DNA from 2 places in the Kitasatospora sp. NPDC032150 genome. Region 2 is predicted to be linked to the other one. Evidence: riboswitches for the same ligand, from Rfam matches in the RefSeq annotation. Region 2 holds a riboswitch; the other holds the start of a gene.
What was found. Region 2 has a riboswitch for magnesium ahead of ACZ5ON_RS02300 (NRAMP family divalent metal transporter). Riboswitches for the same ligand answer to the same signal wherever they lie in the genome.
Positions count from the first base shown of each region.

Region 1 (9,318 bases), on a different contig from region 2:
TGGCCGCGATGCGGTATCTGGGGCTGTTGGCCGCCTCGCCCAGGACGGAGCGGCGGTTGGTGAGGACCAGGAGGTAGACGAGCACGACCGGGCTGATCAGGCCCTGCAGGACCTGGGTGCCGATCAGCAGCTGGATCACATCCACGGGAGTGAGAGCGACGATCGCGCCGAGGGCGATCTGGGCGGTGAACAGCCCGAGGAACAGGGGAGCGTCGCGGAAGCGGCGGGAGACGGAGCGTTCGACGCCGGCGGCCTCGCCGACGGCGTAGCTGGCGGAGAGCGGCACGACGGCGCCGGCCAACGCGGAGGCGCCGATCAGTCCGAACGCGAACAGCAGCTCGGCGCTCGGCCCGGCGACCGGCTTCAGTGCTTCAGCGGCCTGGGCGGCGGACTCCAGGGGGCCGGTGCCGCCGATCGCGGCAGCGGTGGCGATGATGATGGTCAGGCTGATCAGGCAGGCGAACACCGCGCCGAGGACGGCGTCGGCCCGGATCAGCTTGTAGTCGGCGGGCTTGGCTCCGCGGTCGACGACACCGGCGGCGGCGTAGAACTGCATGTAGGGGCTGACGGTGGTGCCGATCAGGGCGACGGCCAGCAGGATGAAGTCCTTGCTGGGCTCGATGTGCGGCACGGCGAGGTGCTCGCCGACCTGCCCCCAGTCCGGATGACCGAGGATCATGGCGACCGGGTAGGCGAAGAAGGCCAGCGACATGACCAGGAAGATGCGCTCGGCCCACTTGTACGAGCCGAACAGCACCAGTGACCACAACAGGACGGCGGAGGGCGGGATGACCGCCCACTTGGGAACGCCGAGGAGCTCGAACGCCGCGCCGATCCCGGCGAACTCGCTGACGACCAGGCCGGTGTTGGCCAGCAGCAGGCAGAAGACGGCGAGCGCGGTCAGGCGGAGGCTGAACTGCTCGCGGATCAGCGCGCCCAGGCCCTTGCCGGTGTGGGCGCCGAGCCGGACCGCCATCTCCTGCACCATCACCAGGGCGATGGTGACCAGCACCATGAAGAACAGCGTCCCGTAGGTGAACTGGGAGCCGGCCGAGGCGTAGGTGGCGATGCCGGCGGCGTCGTTCCCGGCGTTCGCGGCAACCAGGCCGGGGCCGGCGACCATCGCGACGGCGGCCAGACGGCGCAGCCCTCTGCGGCGGGAAGGTGCTGCGACGGCGGGCGGCGCGGCGGCTGCCGTGGTGACGGTGTCGAGGTCGCGGGTCACTTGAGAAGCCTCCGGAAGTGCAGGCGCCCGCGCTCGGGCAGCAGGGCGTCGAGGATGTCGTCGGCCAGGATCCGGCCAAGTGGGTGCGCGTCCTGGTCGACGACGAGCAGGGAGGTGGCGCGGGCGGCGACAAGGTGGTCGGCGGCCTCGGCCAGGCGGGTGTCGGGCCGCACGGTGACCGGCGGGCCGAACTGGGCGAGCCAGGCCACCAGGTCCGCGACCACCGCGGTGTCCTCGGCCACCGCCAGGTCGAACAGCGGGATGTCGCCCATCAGACGGTCGTCGTCGTCCAGCACGGCGACTGCGTCGACCTCGGTGCGGTGCTCGGCCTGCGCAGCCAGTTCCGCGCGCACATCGGCGATCGTCTGCGAGGGACGGGCGGTGACCAGCAGGGTGGTCATCGCGCCGCCGGCGGTGCCCTCGCGGTGGGTGAGCAGGGTGCGCAGCTCGGCCGCCTCGGGGGCGGGCATGCGTGACAACAGGGTCTCGCGCTCGCCGGGGAGCAGGTCGCGTAGGGCGTCCGCGGCCTCGTCCGGCTCCATCTCGTCCACCAGCCGGGCGGCGTGCTCGGGCGGCGCTTCGCGGAGCAGGTTCTCCAGCTCGGCCGGTTCCATCTCCTCCAGCGCGTCCGCGGCATGTTCCGGCTCCAGCCAGTCCAGCAGCTGCTGCCGTTCGTGGCGGCCGAGGTCCTCAAGGATGTCGGCGAGGTCGGCCGGACGCATACGGTGCAGCGCGGAACGCGACGCGCGCAACCGCACCTCGGCGGGCCCGTGCATGGCCTGCTCGCCGAACGGGGCGACGGACTGCCAGTCCAGGACTCGCTCCGGGGTGGGGCGGATCTGCCAGCGGCGGGGGCCGATGCGGCGCAGCAGGGTGGAGAGGGAGACGTCCACCCCGACCAGGACGGTGCGGTCGGCCAGCGGCGCCAGGTACAGGTCGGCGGCGCGGGTGACCTGGATGCCGTCGATGTCGACGAGCTGATGGTCCATCACGTCGCGGGCGAGCAGCACCTCGCCGGGGCGGCGGGTGAAGTCACGCAGGTCCACGCGGGCGGTGCGCAGTCGCGCCTGCCCGGAGAGGACCCTGTCGACCGCGTCGGCGGCTATGAAGGCGCGGCGCCGCCCGATGCGGATGATCAGGCCGGTGACCGGCGGATAGGGCTCGGGTCCGTAGAGGCGGGCGACCACGTCGACGATGCGCCCCACCTCCTGGCCGGCCTGGTTGGCGACCGGACCGCCGATCAGCCCGGCCAGGGACACCAGCGACGTGCGGACGGCTCGTGAGGCGGTGGCGCGGCGCTCGGCATCGACCGTGCGACCGCGCAGACGGGCCGTAGCGGACATGAACAGGGTGGCGGCAGCCACGATGAATACCCCCTTGCCTCGGCGTGACGAGGCATCAGGAGGCCCAAGGGCGCACCGCCGCCCCCTGACCGCCGTAACGGCGCCGCACGCACGGCGGCACATCCCGCCCGGACGTGAACCGGGCAGAGAGGCCGTCGTGAACGGGACGGATCAGGGGAGGGGGGACCGCTTTGGGCCGCGGAAGAATGGCGAGGACGACAAGGGATGGGGCCTACTATGGCCCGGACTACTGTCCATCTCGCCTCCTTCCGATCCTGGCCGCGATCCGACGTCACGGCGGCGCGTCAAGGAGAAGCCGGGACAAGTACCCGGCGCACCCCGACCCTTCAGAGTTCCGGCACTCCACGGCGTGTCCCCGCGAGATGCGGAGAAGCCACTCGGGGGCAGCCCTTGAGCCGGGCACAGATCTGCCCTGATCCGGAGTGTCTCTCGACCGATGGGATCAATGGTCTGTGTCCGTGAGGACGCCTCACCGAACGAGGTGCCTGTTAAAACCTCCATAAGGATAGGCGCCCACCAGCCCCGCAGCCCAATCCTTGACCGGACCTTGACCCCTGGGCTGGGTGCGCTTGGAGGCCCAGCGGACCATCCTGCGTCTGATGATGCGCGGGTTCGCGCGCAACCGTCGCACGGACAAGAGTAGTTCAGCGATCTCGCAGAGCTCCGGGACGCGATCAACCTCGAACCTGCAGTTCACGCATTTGTGCCCAGTCCACCACCCCAAATTGAGATCCCGGTCGGCGCTGTCGGTGCGTCCGCGTACTGTGGTGCCAGCCGGGAACGGGGTGACCTGTGGGGAGGAGGGGCGCCGTTGCGCAGGGTGCCGCCGGAGATGTTCCGGTTCACGACGGGGGACAGGGCCGAGCTCTACGGCGCGATCCTTCAGGCGTTCGGTGCGGCCAACGAACGGCTGGAGACGGCACTCGGGCTGGACGAGGTCCGCACCCGCCTGCGGTCGGTGGGCTGGCTCGACGCCATCCACGACGACGACCTGCAGGACGCCCTGCGCCAGCTGCGCGCCTGGGAGCTGCTCGACGTCGTCCAGAACCACGCGGAGAACTACCGCACGGCCGAGGAGTACGAGCGCCGGAACCTCCAGTACTCGCTGACCCGGCGCGGCGAGGCCGCACTCGCCGGGGTGGAGCACGCCCTGTCCGTGCTCGCCGCGACGGGCGCGCTCCAGACCGCCGTGCTGGAAGCCGTTACCGATCGGCTCGACGAGCTGTACGTGCTGCTCGGCGACCCGGCGTCGTCGGACCGTCGGATCTTCACCACCCTGCAGGAACTGGAGGGCCACCTGGAGGCGCTGCTGGCGAACACCAAGGCGTTCAACGGTGAGCTGCAACGCCTGCTGCGCGCCGAGGGCGCGGACCTGGCGACCTTCCGCGAGGTCAAGGCCGCGACAGTGGCCTACCTCCAGGAGTTCCTCCTCAACCTCGACCAGCGCGGGCAGGCGGTGGCCGCGGCCGTGCAGCGGGTCGAGCAGCGCGGTGTGAGCCTGCTGCACGAACGGGCGCTTCACGGTGCCGAGTTGCCGCCGCTCGCCGACGGCGATCCCGCGCCGGCCTGGCTTGAGCGGCGCCGGGCGCGCTGGGAGGGTCTGCAGGCCTGGTTCCTACCGACAGACGGCTCGCGACCCCGCGTGGAGCAGCTGCACGACGTGGCGCGGCGCGCCATCGTGACGCTCCTTCAGGTCCTCGACCGGATCACCGAGTCGCGCCGGCGGTCCTCCAGCGTCGCGCAGGACTTCCGCGAACTGGCCCGCTGGTTCGCCGCCGCGCCGACCGAGGAGGACCTCCACCGCCTGTGGTCGGCCGCGTTCGGCCTCGGACCGGCTCGCCACGCCCACCTCGCTCATCCTGACCCCGAGTTGGTGCCCTCCTCGTACGGCTGGGCCGAGGCCCCTCCGGTCAGGGTGTCCGCCCTGCTGCGCACCAGCGGACGCACCGAGCGGTTCACCCGCACGGGCAAGGTGCGCGACATCGGCGGGATCAAGGCGATCCGCGCGGAGCGGGCCCGGAAGGAGCGGGCCGAACTCGAAGCGGCCTGGGACGTCCTGGGCACGGACGGCCCCGTCCGGCTCTCGGGCTTCGGCATGCTCGACCACGCCGTCTTCGAGCGGCTGCTCGATCTCCTCGGCAGGGCGCTGGCAGTACGGCCGGACGGCAGCGGCGCGCGCCGGGCGGTCACCTCGGACGGCCGCGTCGAGATCGTCCTCCGACCAGTCCCCGATGGTGGGCGAGCCGTCCTGCGGACGCCTCACGGACGGCTTGAGGGCCCTGACTACCTGGTGGAGATCCGCAGCCCCGGCGGCAGCCGGGCGTGGGTGCGAGAGGAGACTGGATGAGTACCCTCGCCAACCAACTGGTCCTGGCCGAGCGGGAGGACGTCGCCCGAGGCATCAGACTGCTCCTCGGTCGACCGCTGATCACCGAGCGCGGCGACCCGTCCGGCTTCGAGCTGATCCGCCGCAGGCAGGACCCGCTGACGAAGTGGTTCGACTACCACTGCGGCTGGCAGCTGGTGCTGGAGCCGCGTCTGGGGTACGCGCGACTGCTCAAGATCCGGACCGTCCTCGACGCCTCCCGCCCCGCCCGCCGACTGCGCTCGGGCAAGGCGCCGTTCGACCGCCGCCGCTACACCCTGCTGTGTGTCGTCGCGGCCGAGCTGCTGCCGATCCCGGTGACGACCGTCGGTCTGCTCGCCGACCGCGTCGTCCAGGCCTGCGCGACCGACGAGGCGCTGCCGCCCTTCGATACGGCGAGCAAGTCCGAACGCATGGCCTTCGTGGACGTCATCAAGCTACTGGAGTCCCACGGCGCGCTGCTCACCGTGGACGGCGTCACGGACAGCTTCGTCGACTCGGCGGACGCCAAGGTGCTCTACCGGGTGGACGCCACCGTGCTGATGCGCCTGCTCGCCGCGCCCGTCGGGCCGTCCCGGCTGGCCGTACCGGCCGAAGAGGTACCTCTGCGCTTCGAGGAACTCCTGCGGGAGACGGTGCGGGAGCAGCGGTACGGCGGTGCCGACGCATCCGAGGCGCAGCGAAACCTCCGACTGCGGCACTCGGTACTGCGCCGGCTGTTCGACGACCCGGTGCTCCACCACGACGAACTCTCCGCCGACGAACTGGCCTATCTCACCTCCCCGACCGGCCGTCAGATTGTCCGACGCGCGGCCGAGCAGGGCGGCTTCGTGCTGGAGGAGCGCGCCGACGGGCTGCTGCTCGTCGACCCGGACGGGATCGCCACGGACAGCCGGTTCCCCGACGACTCCGCCACCGCCCGCGTCGCCGCCCTGCTGCTGCTGGAGCCGTTGACGGCTGCTCCGGGCGGACTGACGCCGGAACAGCTCGCCGCCGAGGCGCATGACCTGCTGCGCCGCTTCCCGCAGTGGGCGAAGAGCTACCAGTCGGAGGACGGAGCCCAGCGTCTGACTGCCGACGCCGTCCGCGTCCTGACCGACTTCGGTCTGGCCCGCCGAGTCGGCGACCGTACGCTCCCCCGGCCTGCGGCCTTCCGTTACCGCGCCACCGCTGCCGACAGCCCCGCATCGTGACCAGGGAGGATCCCTTCTGATGACCGTGACGGAACTCCCGCCGCCGTCCGCATCCCGGACCGTGGACGCCGGCCCGGCGCGGTGGCAGCCGGCCAGGGCCGGCATCCTCAACGTCTGGCGCTACTACGACGAGACCTTCACCTTCCACCAGGGCCGCCTGCTGCTGAGGGGCCAGAACGGCACCGGCAAGTCCAAGGCGCTCGAGGTGCTGCTGCCGTTCCTGCTCGACGCCAGCCTGCGCCCCAACCGGCTGTCCACCTTCGGCGGCTCCGAGCGCACCATGCACTGGAACCTGATGGGTGAGGGTGCGTCAGGCCGGACCCGGGTCGGCTACGTCTGGCTGGAGTTCGTCCGCACCCGCGACGGTCATCCCGCCTGGTTCAGCTGCGGCGCCAGGCTCCAGGCCAGCGTGCACACCAGCGGTGTCACCGCCGACTTCTTCACCACCACCGCGCGGATCGACCGTCCCGGCGGCCTCGCCCTGGTCAACGACGCTGGCCAGCCGCTCACCCGCGCCGCCCTGGCCGATGCCCTGCAGGGCCGGGGCGAGCTCCACGCATCGTCGGCCGACTACCGCAGCGCGGTCCGGACCACGGTCTTCCCCGGCCTCAGCGAGCAGCGTTACGACGCCCTGATCACCGCGCTGCTCCAGCTCCGTACCCCGAAGCTCTCCGAGCGTCTGGACCCGTCGCTGCTGTCCTCGCTGCTCTCCCGGGCGCTGCCCCCGCTCGGCCAGGGCGAGATCACCGAACTCGCCGAAGGCTTCGAACGCCTCGACCGCCAGCGCGAGCACCTGAAGACCCTGGACGAGGAGGTCGCCGCAGCCACCGCCCTGGCCGCCCAACAGCGCGGCTATGCCCAGCGCGTCCTGCGCGCCGCGGCGGGCGCGCAGATCTCCGCGACCACAGAGATGGACAATCTCACCCGCATCGCCCGCAGGAGCGAGGAAGAGCACGCCCAAGCCCTGGGCGAGCGCGAGCGGACCGCCCTGGGGAAGGCAGAGCTCGAACACACGGCGCAGGAGATCGAGGGCGCCATCGAGGGGCTGCTCGACTCGGAGGTCTACCGGCAGGGCCAGGAACTCGACCAGCTCCGCCGCCGCAGCGACCACGCCGTCCAGACCGCCGACCGCCTGCGCGCAGCCGCCGACCGCAAGATCGGCACGGCCGGCGAGGACGCCGGCCGTGCCGATGAGGCCCGGCTGCGCTCCGAGCAGCGCGCCGAGCACACCCGCGCCGCCCGGGAGGACACCAGGGGCGCGGCGCGGCGTGCGGCCATGGAGTCCCTCTGCACCGAGGTGCAGGCCATGCTCGACAATGTGCCGATCCCAGCCGCGGACGCGGGGGAGCAGGGGCGTGGCGCACGCCGTCTGTTGCGCGGTGCGGTCGCGTCCCGGCACGGCCAGATCGCCCAGATGCGCGCCGCCATCGAACGCCACGAGCGGTCCGTCGCGGACCGCACGGCAGCTGAGGACCACCTAGACAAGGCCCGCGGCCGGCTGACTGCGGCGATCACGTGCCGCGACCTGAACGCCCGCGACTACGAGACCGCGGTCGACGTCCACGCCGACCGGCTGCGCCAGTGGGCGACGGCCGACTGCACCGAACTGCGCATCGACGACACGGAGGAACTCGTCTCCCGCGCCGCCGTCGAGGCCGACGTGCTGGCCCTGGTCGAGGCCGCCGCCCGCGCTGCCGAGAGCGACATCACCGCCGACGAGACCACCGCTCGCGCCACCCGGGACAGTGCCCGCGCCACGCGTGACCGGATCGCGGAGGAGCTGGAGCGCACCGCCGCCGCGGCCGATCTCCCGCCCGTCCCGCCGCGCACCCGCACGGCTGACCGGTCGGCCATGGCAGGAGCGCCGCTGTGGAGCCTGCTGGCCTTCCAACCGGGCGTGCCACCCGCAGACCAGGCCGGCATCGAAGCGGCCCTGGAAGCGGCGGGGCTGCTCGACGCCTGGATGACCCCCGACGGCGGCATCGCCGTCCCCGGCCACGACACGCTCGCCGACCCGGCATCAGCCACCCCTGCACCGGGCCCGTCGTTGCTCGACGTCCTGCGCCCGGAGTCGGACGGCCCGGTGCCGGTCGGCCGGGTACGGCAGCTGCTCGCGGGCATCGCCTACGGGCCCGTGCTCCCCGCAGCCCATCCGGCTGCCGTCGGGGCGGACGGCAGCTGGCGCCTCGCGGCGGCCACCGGCAGCTGGGCCAAGCCGGAGTCCAGCCACATCGGCGCCGCGGCCCGGGCACGCGCCAGGCAGCGCCGGATCGCCGAACTCACGGCCCGGTTGGCCGAGGCCAACGCTGCTGCCGCCGCGCTCGACGCGGAGCTCCGTGCCCTCGCCGACCGCAGGTTGCGCCTCGGCGCCGACCTCGAGTCCCGACCGCACCACCGGGAGGTGGACCAGGCCAAGCGCGCCTGGGAGCGTTCGGAGTCCGAGGTGGGCGCCCGCGAGGACGCCGTACGCGAGGCCGTCGAGCTTCTCGCGCGGCAGGAGGACGCCGTCGCCGTCGCGCTGCGCGCGCTCACCGTCGCCGCCGCCGAGCACGCCCTGCCGACCGAGCGCACCGCCCTGGACACCACCGCTGCCGCGGTCGACGTGCTGCGCGAACAGGCCGATGTCTGGCTGGACTCCCACCTCGCGTGGGTGGCGACCCGACAAGCCTGGGAGGCCGCCCGCGCCCATGCCGAGGCGTCCCGCGCGGTGGCCGAGGAGAGCGCGGCCGAGGCAGAGCAGGCCGAGGCCGCCGCCCGAGGACTCCGATCGGCGCTCGAAGCGGTCGAGAGCACCGTCGGCGAGGACTACCGTCAGGTGGCCGCCCGCATCAGCGACCTGCGGCAGTCACTCGGCCGGACCCGCCGCGAGATCGACTCCGGCACCCGGGAACTCATCGCCCTGGAAGGCCGAATCGGTTCACTGAGCGCGACCATGGCCCAGGACGCGGACCGCCGGGACCAGGCCGTGGCCGCCCGCAACGAAGCCGCCCGGCGCTTCCGTCGGCTGTGCGTCCTCGGCTTCCCCGAGGACGCCGGCATCGCTCTCGCCCTCACCACCGAGGACGGCACCCGCGCCACACTCGAAGCGGCCCGGGAGACCGCTGCCAAGTGGCCGAACCTGCCGCACAGCACCAGGAACCTCGGCGATTCGCTCAACCGCCTGTCGGAAGC
Region 1 covers NZ_JBVIMH010000010.1:133,824-143,141, reverse strand. Annotated here, with positions in the region: gene ACZ5ON_RS14675 (NRAMP family divalent metal transporter) at 1-1,225, opposite strand, end outside; gene ACZ5ON_RS14670 (magnesium transporter MgtE N-terminal domain-containing protein) at 1,222-2,589, opposite strand; M-box (ykoK) riboswitch at 2,900-3,077, opposite strand; gene ACZ5ON_RS14665 (TIGR02677 family protein) at 3,401-4,936, shown strand; gene ACZ5ON_RS14660 (TIGR02678 family protein) at 4,933-6,147, shown strand; gene ACZ5ON_RS14655 (TIGR02680 family protein) at 6,167-9,318, shown strand, end outside.
Region 1: linked by a shared signal. The riboswitch ahead of ACZ5ON_RS14670 (magnesium transporter MgtE N-terminal domain-containing protein) and the one ahead of ACZ5ON_RS02300 (NRAMP family divalent metal transporter) in region 2 are both predicted to bind magnesium.

Region 2 (5,109 bases):
CCGGCTCCCACACCTACGCGAGCCATGCCGGCTGGCAGGACCACCATCAGGACCGGCACCAGGGCGACGCCGATCGGCACCGCCACCACCAGGCCGGCCCGCACGCCGGGCCCTCCGCTCCGGCCTCGGCCGAAGCCTCGCACGCCTCGCCGTCGCCGTCCGCCCCGGCCTCCCACGCACCGGAGTCCGCGACTGCGCGCCCCGGCGGCGAGTCCCAGGGCTCCCACTCCGCGCGGCCCTCCGCGCCGGCTTCGGCCCCGGTGTCGCACACGTCCGCGCCGTCGTCTCCGGCCGCGTCGCCGTCCGCCCCGGCCGCGCACGCCCCCACCACTCCGGCCGCGCCCACCACTCCGGCCGCGCCCACCACCCCGGCCGCGCAGACCGGTTCGAGCTCGGACGCCGTGCAGCAGGTGCTCGGCTTGATCAACCAGGCACGGGCCGCCCAGGGCCTGCCTGCCTACACCATCACGGCGGGGCTGACCAGCAGCGCCGAGGCCCACAACCACACGATGGCCGGTGGCTGCGGCATGTCCCACCAGTGCCCGGGCGAAGCCGAGTTGGGGGCGCGGGTGACGGCCGCGGGCGTCCAGTGGAACGCCGTCGGGGAGAACATAGGCTACGGCAACGGGGTCTCCACCTCGGCCCAGGACATCGCCGCCATGGCGGTCAGTCTGACCCAGGACATGCTGAACGAGACGCCGCCGGACGACGGCCACCGCAAGAACATCCTCAGCAGCGAGTTCACCCACATCGGCATCGCCGTCTACCGCGATGCCAGTGGAACCGTCTGGCTCACTCAGGACTTCTCCAACTGACCCGTCCGTCAAGGGCGTAGGCCGAGGCCGATCCGACCCAGTCCCGGGCGGGTCGGGCGCCTCCGCCCCGCGGGCGCCAGTCCCGGGTGGAGCGGCCGGAGGGTCAGGAGCTGAGGTCGAGCGCGCCCATCGGGTGGCCGGCCCAGATTGCCCGAGCAGCCTCGTGCGGGTGTGCGACCACCTGCGGGCGCTCGGTCGCGAAGGCCCGCGTCAGCCGGTCCGGAGAGGAGTAGCGCGGCCAGCCGGCCTGCCCGGTGGCCGCGAACTCGCTCCAGATCCCGCGGAAGGAGGCGATCCCCGCAGGGCCGATGCCTCGGACGGTGCCCTGGGCGGTGCGGACCTCGGGAAAACCGGGCAGCGGAGCGCGCACGGCGGGACCTCGCACGGTCGGGCGGGTCGGCGGTCGCCGGCCCCGGCGACGACCCTGACAGCTAATTGGGGAGACTTCCCCAATTAGCTGTCAGGGTCGTCATTCCGTCTCGAGGGGGTGGTTAGCGGCCCCGCTCGGGAGGGCAGAATGCATCCGGTCCGTGCTCGTACGCTCCCCGCGTGCGCTGCGCGCTCCCACTCACGCCGTACGCCCGCCGTCCAGTACCGCCGCACGCCGCGTCGCGCCGCCGAGCACCGCACCACCCAGCCGTGCGCGGGTGCTGCTTGCATCGCGCGCAGCACGATCCGCACCGCACCACCCGCCGAACAGTGCGGGGCTCGACGCCGTGAGCCCCGCCGGCCGAAGGGGGAATCGAGATGCCGCTGCCGGTTGGCAGAGCCGTCGTGCTGGGAGGCAGCCTGGCCGGACTGCTGCACGCCTGGGTCCTCGCCGAGGCGGGCTGGCAGGTGACCGTGGTGGAGCGCGACCGCCGGCCGGGCAAGGCCGAGTTCGCCGGGGGAGTCCCGCAGGCCCGGCAGGCGCACCTGCTGATGCCGGCCGGCCTGTACGCCATCGAGCGACTGCTGCCGGGCACGACCGCGCTGCTCACCGGTGAGGGTGCACAGCACTTCGACCTGGCCACCGACATCCGCTGGCTGACGCCGACCGGCTGGCTGGACTCCTTCTCGCCCCGGCACACCATCGTGAGCTTCACCCGCCCGCTGATCGACTGGGCGCTGCGCCACCAGGTCCTCCTCCACCCGGGCGTCGAGGCGCGCCACGGAGTCGAGGCGGTCGGACTCGCCGTCGCCGGAACGCGGATCGCCGGAATCCGCTGCCGTGAGCGCGGAGCCCGCGACCGCACCGAGTCGGTGCTGCCCGCCGAGGTGGTGGTCGACGCCACCGGCCGGACGTCCCGCACCCCGCACTGGCTGACCGAACTCGGGCTCGGCGCACCGGAGGAGAGCGTGGTGGACGGCGGTGTCGGCTACTCCACCGGGCTGTTCCGCCGGGCCGGGGCGGATCTGGCCGGCAGCCGTGCGATGTACTTGCAGCCCAGGCCCGGCCGCAACCCCCGGTTCGGGATGCTGGTCCCGGTGGAGGGCGATCGTTGGATGGTGACGGTCGGCGGGATGCGCGGCTTCAATCCGCCCGCCGATGCCGATGGATTCCTCTCCTTCGCGCGGGAGTTGAGCGTCCCGGAACTCTACGGGGTGGTCCGGGGGCTGGAGCCGGTCGCCCCGATCCACGGCTTCCGTCCGCCGCCCAGCCGGCGGCGGCACTACGAGCGCCTGGCTGACCTCCCCGAGGGGCTGCTCGTGGTCGGTGACGCGGCCTGCACCTTCAATCCGATCTACGGGCAGGGCATGTCCGTGGCGGCCCGGTCCGCGCTGGTGCTGCGCGAACTGCTTCCGGCCGGCGCCCGCCCGGCACGCGGGCCGGGTGCGGCAGGGGGGACAGGTGTCGCACTCCCGGTGGACTCCCGGAGGATCCAGCGCGCGGTGTCCCGGGAGGCGGGGGCGGCCTGGCAGATGGCCTCCTCGGAGGACCTGCGCTACGACACCACCGTCGGCGGCCGCAGGAATCCGCTGCTGAAGCTCCAGCACGCCTACATGGACCGGGTGTTGAGCGCCGCCCTGAATCACCGGGCCGCGCAGGGCGCCTTCATCGACGCCCTCTCGCTGACCGCACCGCCGAGCAGGCTCTTCGCGCCCGCGGTGCTCTGGCAGGCTGCCTGGCACGGCGGTTCAAGGGGCCGGCGCGCCGAATCCCGGTCTCGGAGCACGCGGTAAATCGGTTCATTGATGCCGGAGTTGCGCGGGGTGGCACCGGGGTTCCCGTTCGGACCGAGAGGAACGGTCAAAATTCGGTAAATGTGTTCGGCGCACCCTTCCGTCGGGTCTACGCTTGACGAGGTTTGAAAAGGCACCTCGTTCGGTGAGGCGTCTTCACGGACACAGGCCACTGATCCCAACCGTCGAGAGACGCTCCGGATCAGGACAGATCCTCCCGACCTAAGGGTTGATCCCAAGTGGCTTCCGACCTGCGGGCCGGATCACGCCGTGGAGTGCCAAAGCTCTGACGAGTTGGGGTGAGCCGGCCGTCGAGGCTGGTCCGCTCCTTGCCGTGTCGATACGACGCACCGCTGCGTCCCGGCCGGAAGGAGGCGAGAGACATGGATTCGAGTTGCAGTAGTCCGGGCCATAAACGGGCCCATAACCGCATGTCCTCGTTCTCCATCGGCACGCGGTAACAACCCTCTCCACGAGCATTTCTGACAGACCGTCGGCTCAGTGCGGCGCCATGCCCTCATTTCCTTGTGACCTCATGGCGTTATTCCGCCATGGGCTGCCGCGGTATGCCCTGATGGAGGGGATTGCTGCTTCGCGCCGCCCGAACTCTCCCCCTGAACCGGGGGGGCAAGGGAGGTTCGCCATGACCGACACCACCATGACTCCACCGACGATCCCGGCGCCGCGTGCCGCGGTCCTCGACGACGCCCACATCGGCGACATCCAGGGCGCCCTGGGCACCATCAGCCTCAGCGACACCGCCCCGCGGCAGGGCCTCTCCGCCAAGCTCAAGACGCTGCTGGCGATCGTCGGCCCCGGCCTGATCGTGATGGTCGGCGACAACGACGCCGGCGCGTTCTCCACCTACGGCAGCGCAGGCCAGAACTACGGCACCCACCTGCTGTGGACCCTGCTGCTGCTGGTTCCCGTGCTCTACGTCAACCAGGAGATGGTGCTCAGGCTGGGTGCGGTCACCGGTGTCGGCCACGCCCGCCTCATCCTCGAGCGCTTCGGCAGGTTCTGGGGCGCGTTCAGCGTGATCGACCTGTTCCTGCTCAACGCGCTGACGCTGGTCACGGAGTTCATCGGGGTCACGCTGGCGGCGGGCTACCTCGGCCTGCCGAAGGGCGCCTCGGTGGTCCTGGCCGCTGCGGTCATCATCGCCTCCGCCTTCACCGGGTCCTTCCGCCGCTTCGAGCGGATCGCGGTCGCGCTGTGCGTCGGCTCGCTGCTGCTGGTGCCGATCTACTTCGTGGTCCACCCGAGGACCTCGCAGATGGCGCACGACTTCTTCGTCCCCGGTATGCCGGGCGGCGGTGGCGAGTTGGCCACCGTGATGCTGCTGATCATCAGCATCGTCGGCACCACGGTCGCCCCCTGGCAGCTCTTCTTCCAGCAGTCGTACGTCATCGACAAGCGGATCACCCCGCGCTTCATGAAGTACGAGAAGGCCGACCTGTGGATCGGCATCGTCATCGTGGTCGTCGGCGCCGCGGCGATGATGGGCTTCACCGCCGCCGCGTTCGCCGGCACCGACGGCGCCGGCCAGTTCACCGACGCGGCGGGCGTGGCCAAGGGGCTGGAGGAGCACGCGGGCAAGCTGGTCGCCGTGCTGTTCGCGATCGCCCTGCTGGACGCCTCGATCATCGGCGCCTTCGCGGTCTCCCTCTCCACCGCCTACGCCATCGGCGACGTCTTCGGCATCAAGCACTCGCTGCACCGCGGGGTCGGCGGTGCCAAGGGCTTCTACGCCGTCTACGCGGGTCTGGTCGCGGCCGCCGCCGTCATCGTCCTGGTCGCGAGCGACGGCACGCTGGGCCTGCTCACCCAGGGCGTCCAGGTCCTGGCCGGTGTACTGCTGCCCTCCGCCTCGGTCTTCCTGCTGCTGCTGTGCAACGACAAGGAGGCCCTGGGTCCCTGGGTGAACGGTCCCAGGACCAACGCCTTCACCTCCGCCGTGATCGGCGTCCTGGTCACCCTGTCCGTCATCCTGACCGCCTCCGTGCTGTGGCCGGACATCAGCTCCGGGGCGATCCTCGACATCATGGCCGGCTGCGGTGTCCTCGGGGTGCTGGCCGCCGGGTACTCCTTCACCCGCCGGCGCACCGCCACCAAGGAGGATGAGATCGAC
Region 2 covers NZ_JBVIMH010000001.1:521,785-526,893, forward strand. Annotated here, with positions in the region: gene ACZ5ON_RS02285 (CAP domain-containing protein) at 1-815, shown strand, start outside; gene ACZ5ON_RS02290 (hypothetical protein) at 919-1,185, opposite strand; gene ACZ5ON_RS02295 (NAD(P)/FAD-dependent oxidoreductase) at 1,563-2,978, shown strand; M-box (ykoK) riboswitch at 3,109-3,284, shown strand; gene ACZ5ON_RS02300 (NRAMP family divalent metal transporter) at 3,622-5,109, shown strand, end outside.